Regions from separate parts of the Streptomyces sp. NPDC042201 genome, predicted to be linked through region 3. Evidence: riboswitches for the same ligand, from Rfam matches in the RefSeq annotation. Region 3 holds a riboswitch; each other region holds the start of a gene.
The links. Region 3 has a riboswitch for cobalamin ahead of cobN (cobaltochelatase subunit CobN). Riboswitches for the same ligand answer to the same signal wherever they lie in the genome.

Region 1: another riboswitch for cobalamin. It lies ahead of ACZ6MZ_RS04995 (ribonucleoside-diphosphate reductase subunit alpha); the one in region 3 lies ahead of cobN (cobaltochelatase subunit CobN).
Region 2: another riboswitch for cobalamin. It lies ahead of ACZ6MZ_RS32885 (cobalamin biosynthesis protein); the one in region 3 lies ahead of cobN (cobaltochelatase subunit CobN).
Region 4: another riboswitch for cobalamin. It lies ahead of metE (5-methyltetrahydropteroyltriglutamate--homocysteine S-methyltransferase); the one in region 3 lies ahead of cobN (cobaltochelatase subunit CobN).

What each region holds. Positions count from the first base shown of each region.
Region 1 covers NZ_JBVJDS010000002.1:241,475-245,407, forward strand. The annotation lists gene ACZ6MZ_RS04995 (ribonucleoside-diphosphate reductase subunit alpha) at 1-2,095, opposite strand, end outside; cobalamin riboswitch at 2,240-2,370, opposite strand; gene ACZ6MZ_RS05000 (GNAT family N-acetyltransferase) at 2,417-2,941, opposite strand; gene mctP (monocarboxylate uptake permease MctP) at 3,050-3,933, opposite strand, start outside.
Region 2 covers NZ_JBVJDS010000020.1:56,831-60,763, reverse strand. The annotation lists gene ACZ6MZ_RS32900 (class II aldolase/adducin family protein) at 1-458, opposite strand, end outside; gene ACZ6MZ_RS32895 (inorganic phosphate transporter) at 627-1,898, shown strand; gene ACZ6MZ_RS32890 (hypothetical protein) at 1,938-2,165, shown strand; cobalamin riboswitch at 2,334-2,476, shown strand; gene ACZ6MZ_RS32885 (cobalamin biosynthesis protein) at 2,510-3,490, shown strand; gene ACZ6MZ_RS32880 (cobyric acid synthase) at 3,487-3,933, shown strand, end outside.
Region 3 covers NZ_JBVJDS010000017.1:70,921-74,853, forward strand. The annotation lists gene cobN (cobaltochelatase subunit CobN) at 1-1,603, opposite strand, end outside; cobalamin riboswitch at 1,638-1,786, opposite strand; gene cobG (precorrin-3B synthase) at 2,009-3,514, shown strand; gene ACZ6MZ_RS31230 (precorrin-8X methylmutase) at 3,535-3,933, shown strand, end outside.
Region 4 covers NZ_JBVJDS010000013.1:103,465-107,397, reverse strand. The annotation lists gene ACZ6MZ_RS28105 (TVP38/TMEM64 family protein) at 1-314, shown strand, start outside; gene ACZ6MZ_RS28100 (enoyl-CoA hydratase/isomerase family protein) at 322-1,404, opposite strand; cobalamin riboswitch at 1,663-1,870, shown strand; gene metE (5-methyltetrahydropteroyltriglutamate--homocysteine S-methyltransferase) at 2,041-3,933, shown strand, end outside.

The DNA.
Region 1 (3,933 bases), on a different contig from region 3:
ACGCCGTGCGGTACAGGTCGCGGACCTCCGCGGGCACCCAGGTGAAGCCCGCCACCGAGCCGTTCGACTCGCGCAGCGCCTCACGCGTCTGGGTGTCCCAGACGCCGAGCTTCTTCAGGTCCGCCACCAGGTACGAGTTGACCTGGAGGAACTCCCCGGAGAGCGTCTCGCGCTTGAAGAGGTTGGAGACCTGCGGCTCGATGCACTCGTACACGCCCGCGATCGAGGCGATGGTCGCCGTCGGCGCGATGGCCAGCAGCAGGGAGTTCCGCATGCCGGTCGAGGCGACCCGGGCGCGCAGGGCGTCCCAGCGCTCCGGCCAGTTCAGCTCGACGTCGTAGTGGTCGGGGTGCAGCACCCCGCGCGCCGCGCGCGTCTTCGACCACGCGGGCGCCGGGCCGTTGCGCTCGGCGAGGTCGCAGGACGCCTCGTACGCCGCGAGCATGATGCGCTCGGCGATCCGGGTGGAGAGCGCGGCGGCCTCGGCCGAGTCGAAGGCCAGCCGCTTCTTGAAGAAGACGTCCTGGAGGCCCATCGCGCCCAGGCCCACCGGACGCCAGGTGGCGTTGGAGCGGCCCGCCTGCTCGGTCGGGTAGAAGTTGATGTCCACGACCCGGTCGAGGAAGGTCACGGCGGTACGGACGGTCTCGTCCAGCCGCTCCCAGTCGATCTCGCCCGAATCCAGCACGAACGCGCCGAGGTTGACGGAACCGAGGTTGCAGACGGCCGTCTCCCCGTCGTCCGTCACCTCCAGGATCTCCGTGCAGAGGTTGGAGGAGTGGACGACCTTTCCGGGCTCGGCCGTCTGGTTGGCCGTACGGTTCGAGGCGTCCTTGAAGGTCATCCAGCCGTTGCCGGTCTGGGCGAGCGTGCGCATCATCCTGCCGTACAGCTCCCGGGCCGGGAGGGTCCTGCGGGCCAGGCCCGCCGCCTCCGCCGCGCGGTACGCCGCGTCGAACGCGTCGCCCCACAGGTCGACCAGCTCCGGCACATCGGACGGCGAGAACAGCGACCAGACGCCGTCCGTCTCGACCCGGCGCATGAACTCGTCCGGGATCCAGTGCGCCAGATTCAGATTGTGCGTACGCCTGGCGTCCTCACCGGTGTTGTCCCGCAGCTCCAGGAACTCCTCCAGGTCCGCGTGCCAGGTCTCCAGGTAGACACAGGCCGCGCCCTTGCGCCGGCCGCCCTGGTTGACCGCCGCCACCGAGGAGTCGAGGGTCCGCAGGAAGGGGACGATGCCGTTGGAGTGCCCGTTGGTGCCGCGGATCAGCGAACCGCGCGAGCGGATACGGGAGTACGAGAGACCGATGCCGCCCGCGTGCTTGGAGAGCCGGGCCACCTGGTGGTACCGGTCGTAGATCGAGTCCAGCTCGTCCAGCGGCGAGTCCAGCAGATAGCAGGAGGACATCTGCGGATGGCGCGTACCGGAGTTGAAGAGCGTCGGCGAGGACGGCAGATAGTCCAGCCGGCTCATCAGCCGGTACAGCGCGGCGACCTCGTCCAGCGCGTGGGCGGCCGCGGCCGAGCCGGGCTCGGCGTCCTCGGCGAGGCCGGAGGCGACGCGCAGCATGAAGTGCTGCGGGGTCTCGACCACCTGGCGGGTGATCGGGTGCCTGAGCAGATAGCGGCTGTAGAGCGTCCGCAGCCCGAAGTAGCCGAAGCGGTCGTCGCCGGCCGGGTCGATCAGGCTGTCGAGGCGGTCCGCGTGCAGCGTCACGAAAGCGGCCGTACGGTCCGCGATCAGGCCCTCGCGGTGGCCGACGGCGACCGACGCGGAGAACGACACCGCGCCCTGCCCCGCCGCCTCGTCGGCGATGGTGCGGGTCAGCAGCCGGGCGGCGAGCCGGGAGTAGGCGGGGTCCTCGGAGATCAGCCCCGCGGCCGCCTCGGTGGCGAGCTCGCGCAGCTCGGCCTCGTCGGACCGGGCGTTACGGCCCCGCAGCGTGGCGGCGGCGACTCTGCCGGGGTCCGTGTCGGGCAGATCGGCGGTCAGGTCCGTCAGGGTCCGCAGCAACGCGGTCCCGGGTCCGTCGGCCACCTGCGCGGGGACCTCGGAGATGCCTGAAGCCGGATCGGCTGGCGCGATGGTCACGTGGTGCTCTCCCTCGCTCGGCTCTGGGCCGTCGGGAGGGGAGCGGGGGCGCGCACAGCCGTACGGCCCGCAGCCGGGCAGCACTGTGTACGGCGTCCACCGGCCCAGCCTCGAGGCCCGGACGTCTCGGCGTCCGGCTCGGTCGAACCGGACGTGCCGTCGGCAGGTGTTCGGACTCGCGGGTACGACAAAGCGCACCACAGCACACCGTTGCGGGACAGTTCCGGATTCGCACCGGATTCCCCTGCGTTGACAGCGAGGACGAGCATACATGTGGGGTGAGGACGGCGCGTCACCCCCCAGATGTTGTGTCGGCGGCGGTCAGCGGCCGGTGGCCGGAGGTACGTTGAGGTCCAGGGCGTAGGTGAGCAGGGAGAGCCCGGGGAAGGGCTCCCAGTCCCGTTCCGGGGTCCTGGCGAAGCCCAGGCGCTCATAGATCCGGTGGGCCTGGAGCATTCTGTCCTGGGTCGACAGCACGATCCGTATACAGCCCTCCATGTCCCGTGAGCGCGCCACACAGGCGCGGACGAGAGCCTCTCCGACGCCCCGGCCCCGGGCCGCCCGGTCGACCGCCAGCATCCGGAACTCGGTCTCGCCCGCGCGCGCCACATCGGCCCACGGCCCGCCTGCCGCGACAAAGGTCACCCCGCCGAGCAGCGTCCCGTCGGCGTCCACGGCGGCCAGCACCTCCGCCTCGGCCGCCCGGGCCGCCACGTCCCGCAGGGTGAGCAGATACGGGTCGTCCTCGCCGAAGTCCAGGAGGCCGTCGTCCAGATACCCCCGCGCGGTGATCTCCCCGAGCCGCGCGTACTCCCCGGGCTCGGCCACTCTGATCGTGAAATCCATGAGCCGATTGTGCGCCTTGGGTACGACAACGGGCCGCCGGGTTCCTCGCCCGTGCAGCGCGGGGGAGGACTCGGCGGCCCGTGGGCGGCTACGTGGCCCGGGTCAGGGTCAGTGCACGGGGTCTCCCGATGTGGCCGCGGGCAGCTCCACCTTGACGCCCGGGTCACCGGCGTCGGCCGTGTAGTCGGACGGGCTGGTCTCGTCGATGCCGTCCGGCGCCTTGGCCGCCCGCAGCACAAAGGTCAGCACCACGGTGATCACCACATTGAGCACGAACGCGGTGAGGCCGATGTAGCCGATCTCACCGAGCCCCGGGATCTCCTTGGACGAGCCGCCGAAGTGTGCCTGCGTCGGGCTGGCGACGCCGTACGCCGCGGCCGTGCCGTACAGCATGCCGGCGCCCCAGCCGATGAGCAGCGCCCAGCGGTGGAACCACCGGGTGAACAGACCGCCCACCAGCGCCGGCATCGTCTGGAGGATCCAGATGCCGCCCAGCAGCTGGAAGTTGATCGCGACCGTCTTGTCCATGGACAGGACGAAGGCCAGCGCACCCACCTTCACCAGCAGCGAGACCAGCTTCGACACCTTGGTCTCCTGCGCCGGAGTCGCGTCCGGCTTGATGAAGTCCTTGTAGATGTTGCGGGTGAAGAGGTTCGCCGCGGCGATCGACATGATCGCGGCGGGCACCAGCGCGCCGATACCGATGGCCGCGAAGGCCACCCCCGCGAACCAGTCGGGGAACATGGTCTCGAAGAGCTGCGGAATCGCCAGCTGCCCGTTGTCCACCTTGATCCCGGCGGCGATGGCCATGAATCCGAGCAGCGCCAGCAGCCCCAGCATCAGCGAGTAGAGCGGCAGTATCGTGGTGTTGCGCCGGATCACCTCGCGGCTACGGCTGGAGAGCGTCGCCGTGATGGAGTGCGGATACATGAAGAGCGCCAGCGCGGAACCGAGCGCCAGCGTGGCATAGCCCCACTGCCCGGCCTCGCCCG
Region 2 (3,933 bases), on a different contig from region 3:
CGCCCGCGCAACGCCTGGAGCATGCCGGCGGCCAGTGCGTCCGAGCCGTACAGCGCGTACGGGGCGACTCGGACGGCGCCGCCGAGGGCCGCCGCCATGTAGTGGATCAGCGGCAGTTCGGGGACGAGGGTGGAGACGGCGGTCGCGTGCACCGCGTGGGTGTGGACCACGGCGGCCGCGGGGGTGTTCCGGTAGACCGCGAGGTGCAGCGGCAGTTCGCTCGTCGGGGTGAGATCGCCGAGGAGCTGCCGGCCGTCGAGGCCGACCGCCACGGGGTCCTCCGCGGCCAGCTGTTCGTACGGCACCCCGCTCGGCGTGACCAGGACGAGTCCGCCGATCCGTACGGAGACATTGCCCGAGGTGCCGACGACCAGCCCCTCCGCCGCCGTCCTGCGGGCCGTGGCCACCAGGTCCTGCCAGGCCTGTTCGATCGCTTGCTGCCGCTGCTGACCGGTCATGGGGCGATCTTCTCAGGCGGCCCGGGCAGGGCCGTCACCGCTCCCGGCGCGCGCCGCGCGGAATGTCCTCACATGGGGTCACCGCAAAGACCTGCCTAGTTCATCTTCCGTTCACCCTGACTCCTTACGTTCACCGAGGCCACCGACGTCGAACGATTGCCTGGGTCAATGGAACACCTCACCCTGCTGCTCGCGATTGTCATCGTGACGGCGCTCGTGTTCGATTTCACGAACGGTTTCCACGACACCGCCAACGCGATGGCGACGACCATCTCGACCGGCGCCCTGAAACCCAAGATCGCGGTGGCCATGTCCGCCGTGCTGAATCTCGTCGGCGCGTTCCTGTCCGTCGAGGTCGCCAAGACGATCTCCGGCGGGCTCATCAACGAACAGGGCATCCAGACAGAAGTGATCTTCGCGGCGCTCGTCGGCGCCATCCTGTGGAATCTGTTCACCTGGCTGCTCGGCCTCCCGTCGAGCTCCTCCCACGCACTCTTCGGCGGCCTGATCGGCGCCACCCTGATGTCCGTCGGCGCCTCCGGGGTCAACGGCGGCGTCGTCGTCACCAAGGTCCTGATTCCCGCGCTCGCCGCCCCCCTCGTCGCCGGCCTCGCGGCCCTGCTCGCCACCCGGCTGACGTACCGGATCGGCCGCCGCACGGACGAGAAGGCCACCGCCAAGGGCTACCGGGCCGGCCAGATCGCCTCTGCGGGTCTCGTCTCCCTCGCCCACGGCACCAACGACGCGCAGAAGACCATGGGTGTCATCACCCTCGCGCTGGTGACCGGCGGTGTCCTCGCGCCGGGCTCCAACCCTCCGCTGTGGGTCATCGTCTCCGCCGGCGCGGCCATCGCGCTCGGCACGTACCTCGGCGGCTGGCGCATCATCCGCACCATGGGCACCGGCCTCACCGACCTCAAGCCGCAGCAGGGCTTCGCCGCCCAGACCAGCGCCGCGACCGTCATCCTGGCCTCCTCCCACCTGGGCTTCTCCCTCTCCACGACGCAGTCCTGCTCCGGCGCCGTGATGGGCGCGGGCCTCGGCCGCAAGGGCGGCGTGGTCCGCTGGTCCACCGCCACCCGGATGTTCATCGCCTGGGGCCTGACGCTGCCCGCCGCGGGCCTGGTCGCCGCCGGCGCCGAGTTCCTGACCGGTCAGGGCGCCTGGGGCGTCACGGTCGTCGCCGTCCTGCTCGTCGTGCTGTCCGGTGCGATCTGGCTCGCCTCGCGCCGCCGGCCGGTCGACCACACGAACGTCATCGAGACCGGCGGCGAGGCCGGCCCCGCCACGGACGCCGAGCCCGCGGGTGTGGTGACCACCGCCATCGCGGCCGTCACCCCGCCGCCCACGGCCGCCGCCGCGGCCGCGCAGGACCTCTCGACCACCATCCCGGCCCCCACGGGCCCCGCCGGCGAGCCGGCGCGAACCGCCACGGTGTAACGGCTCCCCCGCCGACCAGACCGCAAGGAAAAGGACCGCATGAACATCGACTGGGCAGCCCTCGGCTCCGTCTTCGGCGTCAGCCTCGTGGCCACGATCGGACTCGTGGGCCTGTTCACCCTGGGCATCGTGGGTCTCGCCAAGCAGGAGTCCGCCGCCACTCAGGGCGCCAACGGCTCGGTGGCACTGGCCCGCACGGGCGCCTACGCCTGCTTCGCGCTGTGCGCGGCGGCCGTGGCGTACGGCATCTATCTGATCGTCGCCTGACCCCTGAGCACAGTTCGACTACGACACCGTTCGACTACGGCAGTTCGACTATGGCTGGCCCCGGCGCACTTCGTGTGCGCCGGGGCCGGTTCCTTGTGGCCGGTGGGGAACACGCGTCGCGTGGGGCTGGGCACTCCGTCCCGTCGCAGGTCAGGGATGAGTTGACGGGTGTTTGCGCAGCGTGGTGGACTGCCGGGGCCATATACGGAGGCAGAAGAGGAAGCCGGTGCGAATCCGGCGCGGTCCCGCCACTGTCACTGGGAATCTCGTCCCCAGGAGCCAGGAACTCTCGCCGCCGCATTTCGTCGAGCCGGGGCGCGGACCCTGAGTGAGGACATTTCGCCATGCCTGGCCGCGGTTCAGCCGCCGAGCGGGTCTTCGCGTACGGCGCCACCGCCGGCCTCCTGTGCGACCGGCTGTTCGGCGATCCCCGACGGGGCCACCCGGTCGCCGCGTTCGGCAGGACCGCGGGGGCCGTCGAGCGGACGCTCTGGCGTGACCACCGCGGATGGGGCGCGCTGCACACCGTGGTGTGCGCCGGTGGCGCCGTCGGGGCCGCGGCGCTCGCCGCCCGGGGCGTACGGCACCGTCGCGCCGCCTCTGTGGCCCTGACAGCCGCCGCCACCTGGGCCGTTGTCGGCGGCACCTCGCTGGGGCGGGAGGCGCGGGCCATCGGCGGCGCGCTCGCCGCCGGGGACATCGAACGGGCCAGGGAGCGGCTGCCGCATCTGTGCGGACGTGACCCGCAGGCCCTGGACGGACAGCAGATCGCCCGGGCCGTCGTGGAGTCCGTCGCCGAGAACACCTCCGACGCCGTCGTGGGCGCGCTGGTGTGGGGAGCGGTCGCGGGGGTGCCCGGGCTCGTGGGCTTCCGTGCCGTGAACACCCTGGACGCGATGGTGGGTCACAAGTCCGCCGTGTACCGCCGGTTCGGCTGGGCCTCGGCCCGTCTCGACGATGTGGCCGGCTGGCCCGGCGCCCGGCTGACCGCCGCGCTGGCCGTGCTGGCCGGCGGCGATCCCCGGGGGGCCGTGCGGGCGCTGCGCGACGACGCCCGCCGCCATCCGAGCCCCAACGCGGGCCCGGTGGAGGCGTCGTTCGCCGGCGCGCTGGGCGTACGGCTCGGCGGGACGCTCACGTACGGCGGACGCGTCGAGCACCGGCCCGTGCTGAACGGCGAGGGGCGGCCCGTCGAGGTCGCGGACATCGAGCGGGCCGTGCGCCTGTCGCGCCGGGTGAGCGCGCTCGCCCTGGCGGCCTGTGTGGCCGGCCGGTTCGGCTGCGGCGCCCTGCGGCGGACAGCTTCGGGAAAGGGACGCCGATGAGTCGGGGCGGGCGCGGCGGCGGGCTGCTGATAGCCGGAACGACCTCGGACGCGGGGAAGAGCGTCGTCACCGCGGGCATCTGCCGGTGGCTCGTACGCCGGGGGGTGAAGGTCGCGCCCTTCAAGGGGCAGAACATGTCCCTGAACTCGTTCGTGACGCGCGAGGGCGCGGAGATCGGGCGGGCGCAGGCGATGCAGGCCCAGGCGGCCCGGGTCGAGCCGTCCGCACTGATGAATCCCGTCCTGCTGAAGCCGGGCAGCGACCGCAGCAGCCAAGTGGTGCTGCTGGGGCGGCCGGTGGGCGAGCTGAGCGCCAAGGGGTTCTTCGGAGAGCCCGGCGGACCATCGTCCCCCGGGGGAGCCCTGTACGGCGGCGGGCGGGCAGCCCTGCTCGGGACCGTCCTGGAGTGCCTGGAGGAGCTGCGGGGCAGCTACGACGCCGTG
Region 3 (3,933 bases):
TCTTGCCGGGCAGCCACTCCAGATTGCCGTGCTTGCCGAGGTGGATCATGGCGTCGGCGCCGAAGCCGCCGTCCTCGCGGCCGGCCTGGATCCAGCGGTACGCGGCCAAGTAGTGGTGTGAGGGCGGCAGATCGGGATCGTGGTAGATCGCGATCGGGTTCTCGCCGAAGCCGCGCGGCGGCTGGATCAGGATCAGCAGATTGCCGCGGCGCAGGGCCGCGAGGACGATGTCGCCTTCCGGACTACGGCTCCGGTCCACGAACATCTCGCCGGGCGGCGGCCCCCAGTGCCGCTCCACCGACTCCCGCAGCGCGGCGGGGAGTTGCCCGTACCACCGGCGGTAGTCGGCAGCGGGGATACGGACCGGATTGCGGGCCAGCTGCTCCTCGGTCAGCCACTCCTGGTCATGGCCGCCGGCCTCGATCAGCGCGTAGATCAGCTCGTCGCCGTCGCCGGACGCCAGGCCAGGGACCTCTTCCGTACCGAAGTCGTAGCCCTCGGTACGGAGCCGGCGCAGCAGGGCGACGGCGCTGGCCGGGGTGTCCAGACCGACGGCGTTGCCGATCCGGGAGTGCTTGGTCGGGTACGCGGACAGCACCAGCGCGAGGCGCTTCTCCGGGTTCGGGATATGGCGCAGACGGGCGTGCCGTACGGCGATCCCGGCGACGCGCGAGGCCCGCTCGGGGTCGGCGACGTACGCCGGAAGACCGTCCTCGTCGATCTCCTTGAAGGAGAACGGGACGGTGATGAGCCGGCCGTCGAACTCCGGCACGGCGACCTGCCCCGCGGCGTCCAGCGGCGACAGACCTTCGTCGCTCTCCTCCCAGGCGCTGCGCGATCCGGTCAGGCACAGGGCCTGGAGAATCGGTACGCCGAGGGCGGCGAGGGCGCCCGCGTCCCAGGACTCGTCGTCTCCGCCCGCCGAGGCCTCGGCAGGCTTCGTGCCGCCCGCGGCGAGCACGGTGGTCACGAGGGCGTCGGCGGCGCGCAGCGCGTCGAGCAGCTCGGGCTCGGGGGCGCGCAGGGAGGCCACGTACAGCGGCAGGGCCCGGCCGCCGGCCGTCTCGATCGCGGAGCACAGGTCGTCGACGAAGGCGGTGTTGCCGCTCATGTGATGGGCGCGGTAATAGAGCACCGCGATCAGCGGGCCGCCGCCCGCCAACGGGCGGGGGGCGCGTAGGAGCGGTCCCCAGGTGGGCGCGGCGGCGGGCGGTTCGAAGCCGTGGCCGGTCAGCAGGACGGTGTCGGAGAGGAACCGCGCGAGCTGTTCCAGGTTGGCGGGACCGCCGTGGGCGAGATAGGCGTGCGCCTCGGCGGCGATGCCGATGGGGACCGTGGAGGCTTCCATCAGCTGGGCGTCAGGGGCCTGTTCGCCGGTGAGGACCACCAGGGGGCGGTCGGCGGCGAGGAGCTGGTCGATCCCGTCCTGCCAGGCGCGCAGCCCGCCGAGGAGTCGTACGACGACGAGGTCGGCGCCCTCCAGCAGCGCGGGCAGCTCGTCGAGCGCGAGCCGGGCGGGGTTGGCGAACCGGTACGGGACCGGGCCGCCCGCCGCACGGGCGCTGAGCAGATCGGTGTCGGACGTCGACAGGAGCAGGATCATGCGGCGTCTCGCCTTCCTCGGGGTCCGCGCCCCGGGCGGTAGGAAGACGGCGGGAGTTCCTGGCTCACCCGGCTGCTGCCGGGCTCACAGTGGCGGGACCGCGCCGGATTCTCACCGGGCTTCCTCCCCTGACGCCGTCTATGGCGGTGACGGGCCTGAAGACCCGTCGTCTGCATAGTAAGTGCTGCAGGTCACGGCGGGGAGGGCGCCTGGACGAACGGCCGGACGGGGGCGGGGTGAACAACCGGGCGGGGGCCGGGCGAACAACCGGAGAACGGCGGACGGAGGCTGGAGCCGACAGCTGGCCGGAGCTGGGACCGAGGCCGGACGGAGGCTGAACGGAGGCCGGAGCCGACGGCCGGGCGGGGGCCGGAACGGGCGGGGAGGGCGCGGGGGTACGTGGGTATGCTCGCCGCCATGCCGCCTACCTCGCCAACACCCGTGAACCGGGACGAAGCTCCCGTCCGGGAGCGCGGTGACGCCTGCCCAGGAGCGCTCCGGCTGCACGCCGCCGACGACGGCCGGCTGGCACGACTGCGGCTGCCCGCCGGGCTTCTGACGTACCGTCAGGCGGAGGCGCTGGCGACGGCGGCCGAGCAGCTGGGCGACGGCCGGCTGGACATCACCTCGCGGGGCAACGTCCAGCTGCGGGGGCTGGGGGAGAGCTGCGGCGGGGAGCTGGCGGAGCTGCTGTACGAGGCCGGCCTGCTGCCCTCGGAACGGCACGAGCGGGTACGGAACGTCGTCGCTTCGCCCCTGTCGGGACTGGACGGAATCCCCCGCGCGGACGTGCGGTTGTGGGCCCGGGAGCTGGACGCGCTGCTGTGCGCGAGCGAGGCCGCTACGGCGCTCTCGGGGCGGTTTCTGTTCGCGCTGGACGACGGCCGCGGTGATGTGGCCGCCCTGGGCGCGGATGTGACGTTGCTCGCACAGCCGGACGGATCAGCGGTGTTGCATACCGGGGCGAACGGGTCAGGACTGCGGGTCTCCGCAGCCGACGCCCCGCGCGCCGCTCTGCTGGCGGCGGAGACCTTCCTCACGGTGGCGGCGGCAAGCGGCTCGGGCGCCTGGCGGGTACGGGAGTTGCCCGCGGGCCATGGGCTGGACGCGGCGGTGACCACGGGGCTGGCGACGGCCGGGATCGCGACGGAGCCGGTGGCCGAGTACGGAGCGGGGTACGGGGCGGGGTACGGGGCCGAGTACCGGGCGGGGTACACGACGGAGCCCGGGGCGGCGTACGGGGCGGAGCCCGAGGCCGAGTACGGCGCCGAGTACGAGGCGGACGCGGCGCGGCCGGAAGCCGGGCCGCCCGTCCCGGGGCTGGTCCACTCCCCCGACGGGACCGTGGCGCTGTCCGTGTACGCCCCACTGGGACGGCTGAGCGTCGCGCAGTGGCGGCTGCTGCTGTCGGCAGGCGAGCGCGGGACGAACGACCGCACCCTGCGGGTGACCCCCTGGCGCGGAGTGATCCTGCCGGGCCTGGACCCCGCCACCGCCCACGACCTCCTGGACCGCCTCCGTACCGCCGGGCTGATCACGGACCCCCACTCCCCCTGGCACGGCGTCGGCGCCTGCACCGGTCGGCCCGGGTGCGCGAAGGCACTCACGGATGTACGGGCGGACGCGGCCGGAACCGTAACGGCCACCCGCCCCGGTGGACCGCCCGCAGCCCGCCCCGGTGACCTGCCCGCCACCAACCCCGGTGACCTGCCTGTCTACTGGTCGGGCTGCGCCCGCCGCTGCGGCCATCCACAGGGCAACTGGGTGGATGTCGTCGCGACCGGCGAGGGCGGCTACGACATCTCGGTGCGGGGACATCTCCTCAGGGCCACCACAGGACCAGAACTCGCCGAAGCGGTCGCGACGGCTCGGAAACCCACGACGGCACGCACCACCCCAGTGACGAGATGAGCGAGACCACAGTGTCCACAGTGTTCGACTACGAGAAGGACGGCGCGGCGATATACCGCCAGTCCTTCGCCATGATCCGCGCCGAGGCGGACCTCGCCGGGCTGCCCGCCGACGTCTCCCAGGTCGCGGTGCGGATGATCCACGCCTGCGGCATGGTCGACCTGGTGCGTGACCTCGCCTTCACGCCCGCGGTCGTGGCCCGCGCCCGCGAGGCCCTGCGCGCGGGCGCACCGATCCTGTGCGATGTCGCCATGGTCGCCAGCGGTGTCACCCGTAAGCGGCTGCCGGCGGACAACGACGTCGTATGCACCCTGTCCGACCCCGCGGTCCCCGCACTCGCCGCCGAGATGGGGACGACGCGCAGCGCCGCCGCCCTGGAGCTGTGGCGGGACCGGATGGGGGGCGCGGTGGTGGCCGTC
Region 4 (3,933 bases), on a different contig from region 3:
GCTGGCTGAAGGCGGCCGACGGTCAGCTCAGCCGGCACGGCTTCCGGTCGATGCTGGCGGTCAGGCTCTTCCCCGGCGTGCCGTTCGCGGCGGCCAACTACTGCGCCGCCGTCTCCCGCATGGGGTGGACGCCGTTCCTGCTGGCGACGGGGATCGGTTCGATCCCCAACACCGGTGCCTATGTGGTCGCGGGCAGCCAGGCGTCGTCCCCGACCTCGCCGGCGTTCCTGCTCGCGATGAGCTTCATCGTCCTCACCGGTCTGGGCGCGGCGGTGCTCGCCTGGCGCAAGCGCCACCGCCTCGGCGGCCGCTGAGTCCGCGTCAGCCCGCGCCGAGCCCGAGGTCACCGCCGGGCGGCCGGGCGGAGAACCGCTCCACCTCCGCGTCCGTGACCTGCGCCAGCTCCTTCGGCGACCAGCGCGGCGTGCGGTCCTTGTCGATGACCTGGGCACGGATGCCCTCCAGCAGGTCAGGGGTGGTGAGCGCGGCGCACGAGGCGCGGTACTCCTGGTCGAGCACCTGCTCCAGCGTGGTCAGTCCGCGGGCCAGGCGCAGCGCGGCGAGGGTGGCCTTGAGGGCGGTGGGTGACCGGGTCAGGATCGTTTCCGCGGCCTCCTTCGACGCCGGCCGGCCGTCGCCGAGCAGCCGGTCGACGATCTCCTCCACCGAATCGGCCGCGTAACAGGCGTCGATCCAGCCCCGGTCCGCGGCGAGTTGGCCCTCCGGCGCGGAGCCCGCGTACCGGCGCACCGTCTCCCGTACGTCCGCGTCGGCGAGCGCGGCGCGCAGGTCGTCGAGCCGGTCCGAGGGGACGAAGTGGTCGGCGAGCCCGCACAGCAGCGCGTCCGCCGCGCCCACCGCCCTTCCCGTGAGCGCGAGATGCGTTCCCAGCTCGCCGGGCGCGCGGGACAGCAGATAGGTACCGCCCACATCGGGGACCAGGCCGATGCCGGTCTCCGGCATGGCGACGGCCGAGCGCTCGGTGACGATCCGTACGCTGCCGTGCGCCGAGACGCCGACTCCGCCGCCCATCACGATGCCGTCCATCAGGGCGACATACGGCTTGGGGTAGCGGGCGATACGGGCGTTGAGCCGGTACTCGTCGCGCCAGAAGGCGGTCGAGGCGTCCCCGCCGCCGGTGCGCGCGTCCTCGTGGATCGCGCGGATGTCACCGCCCGCGCACAGCCCGCGTTCACCCGCCCCGGAGATGATCACCGCGGCGACGCTCTCGTCCCGCTCCCACTCCGCCAGGGCCGCGGACATCGTCAGCACCATGGGGTGGGTGAGGGCGTTGAGGGCGCGGGGGCGGTTCAGCGTGATGTGGGCCGTGCGGCCCGCCCTGCCGGTCAGTACCGGTCCGTCCTGGCCCATGCTCTCGCTGGTTCCTTCCGTGATCCGACGCATGCGCCCCAGTATCGGACACGTCCGTTCCATGGATCTAGCTGGTCCCCGCCCCCTCCGTGGCTCTAGACGAGTCATTCCGAAGTCCCGTCTGCCCGGCGGCGCCCAGCACGCACGCACGCGGCGTTGCCGAAATGCCCTAGTAGCTCCGCTACGAGGGCACCTCGGCGCCTTGCGACCGCACGCACCGGACACCGCCGGGCCCGCCCTCCGGGCGGACGACGCTACTTCGGAACAACTCGTCTACGCTGGGGACGCAGCTGGTTCGCCCTGCCCGCCAGGCAGACGCGTCGTAAGAGGGAACCCGGTGGGAATCCGGGACTGCCCCGCAGCGGTGAGTGGGAACGACCGCCGTCATACGCACTGGACGCACCGCGTCCGGGAAGCGACGGCCAGTAGGAGCTTCGTACCCGTACGGATACGTACGGTCACGGCCACGAGGCGTGCCCATGAGTCCGAAGACCTGCCACTGCCCGTGTGCGAGCACCGCACACGGAGATCTCGGTGACCTCGTGGGCGGGTCGGCGGTTCTCGGGCGGGCATGCGCGCGACGCGGTGTGCTTCGCCCCGGCTTCCGTTCCTTCGCTTCCCACGGGTCGACCCGGGATCGTTCCCGCACGACTCGCGAAGGAGAGTCCCGTGACACCCAAGTCCGCAGCCGCGGCGTCCCGGTCCACCGTCCATGGCTACCCGCGCCAGGGCCCCGACCGTGAACTGAAGAAGGCCATCGAGGGCTACTGGAAGGGCCGGGTCACCGCGGAAGCCCTGCGGGAGACCGCCCAGGGGCTGCGCCGCGACAACTGGCGGCAGCTGGCCGGTGCCGGTCTCGGTGAAGTGCCCACGGGTGACTTCTCGTACTACGACCATGTGCTCGACACCAGCGTCATGGTCGGCGCCGTCCCCGCCAGGCACCGGGCCGCCGTCGAGGCGGACGCGCTCGACGGCTACTTCGCCATGGCGCGCGGCGCGCAGGATGTCGCGCCGCTGGAGATGACCAAGTGGTTCGACACCAACTACCACTATCTCGTCCCCGAGCTGGGCCCCGACACCGTCTTCCGCGCCGACTCGGCCAAGCAGGTCGGCGAGTTGCGCGAGGCCGTGGCGCTCGGCCACACCGCCCGGCCCGTGCTGGTCGGTCCCGTCACATATCTGCTGCTCGCCAAGCCCGCGCCGGGTGTGGCCGTCGGCTTCGAGCCGCTGACCCTGCTCGACCGGCTGCTCCCGGTGTACGCGGAGGTGCTGGCCGATCTCAGGGCCGCCGGCGCCGAGTGGGTGCAGCTCGACGAACCCGCGCTGGTCCAGGACCGTACGCCCGCCGAGCTGAACGCGACCGCGCGCGCCTACCGCGAGCTCGGGGCGCTCACCGACCGGCCCCGGCTGCTGGTGGCGTCGTACTTCGACCGGCTCGGCGAGGCGCTTCCCGTGCTGGCCAAGGCCCCCGTCGAGGGTCTCGCCCTGGACTTCACCGGTCCCGCCGCCGCCAATCTCCGCGACCTCGCGGCGGTCGGCGGTCTGCCCGGCAAGCGGCTCGTCGCCGGGGTGGTGGACGGCCGCAATGTGTGGATCAACGATCTCGCGGCCTCGCTGACCACTCTGGCCACGCTGCTCGGTCTCGCCGACCGGGTCGATGTGTCGGCATCCTGCTCCCTGCTGCATGTCCCACTGGACACGGCGGCCGAGCGGGAGCTCGATCCTCAGCTCGCGCGGTGGCTGGCCTTCGCCCGCCAGAAGACCGACGAGGTCGTCACGCTCGCGCGCGGTCTCGCCGGGGGCACAGGACCGATCGCGGCCCGGCTCTCGGCGAACCGCGCCGATCTGGCCTCCCGGGCCTCCTCGGCGATCACGCGTGATCCCGCGGTACGGGCCCGCTCCGCGGCCGTGACCGCCGCGGACGCCCGCCGGGACCAGCCGTACGCCGAGCGCACCGTCGCCCAGCGCGAGCGGCTCGGACTGCCGCTGCTGCCGACCACCACCATCGGCTCGTTCCCGCAGACCTCGGAGTTGCGCACGGCGCGCGCCGAGCGGCGGGCGGGACGGCTGGACGAGGCCGGTTACGACAAGCGGATCGAGGCCGAGATCCGTGAGGTGATCTCCTTCCAGGAGAAGGCCGGGATCGATGTCCTGGTGCACGGCGAGCCCGAACGCAACGACATGGTGCAGTACTTCGCCGAGCAGCTCACCGGCTATCTGGCCACCGGGCACGGCTGGGTCCAGTCGTACGGCACCCGCTATGTCCGTCCGCCGATCCTCGCCGGGGACATCTCGCGTCCCGCCCCGATGACCGTCGCCACGACCTCGTACGCGCAGTCGCTGACCGGCCGGCCCGTCAAGGGCATGCTGACGGGCCCGGTCACCATGCTGGCCTGGTCCTTCGTCCGTGACGACCAGCCGCTCGGCGAGACCGCGCGGCAGGTGGCGCTGGCGCTGCGGGACGAGGTCGCCGATCTGGAGGCCGCGGGGACGGCCGTCATCCAGGTGGACGAGCCCGCGCTGCGGGAGACCCTGCCGCTGCGCGCGGCGGACCGGCCCGGC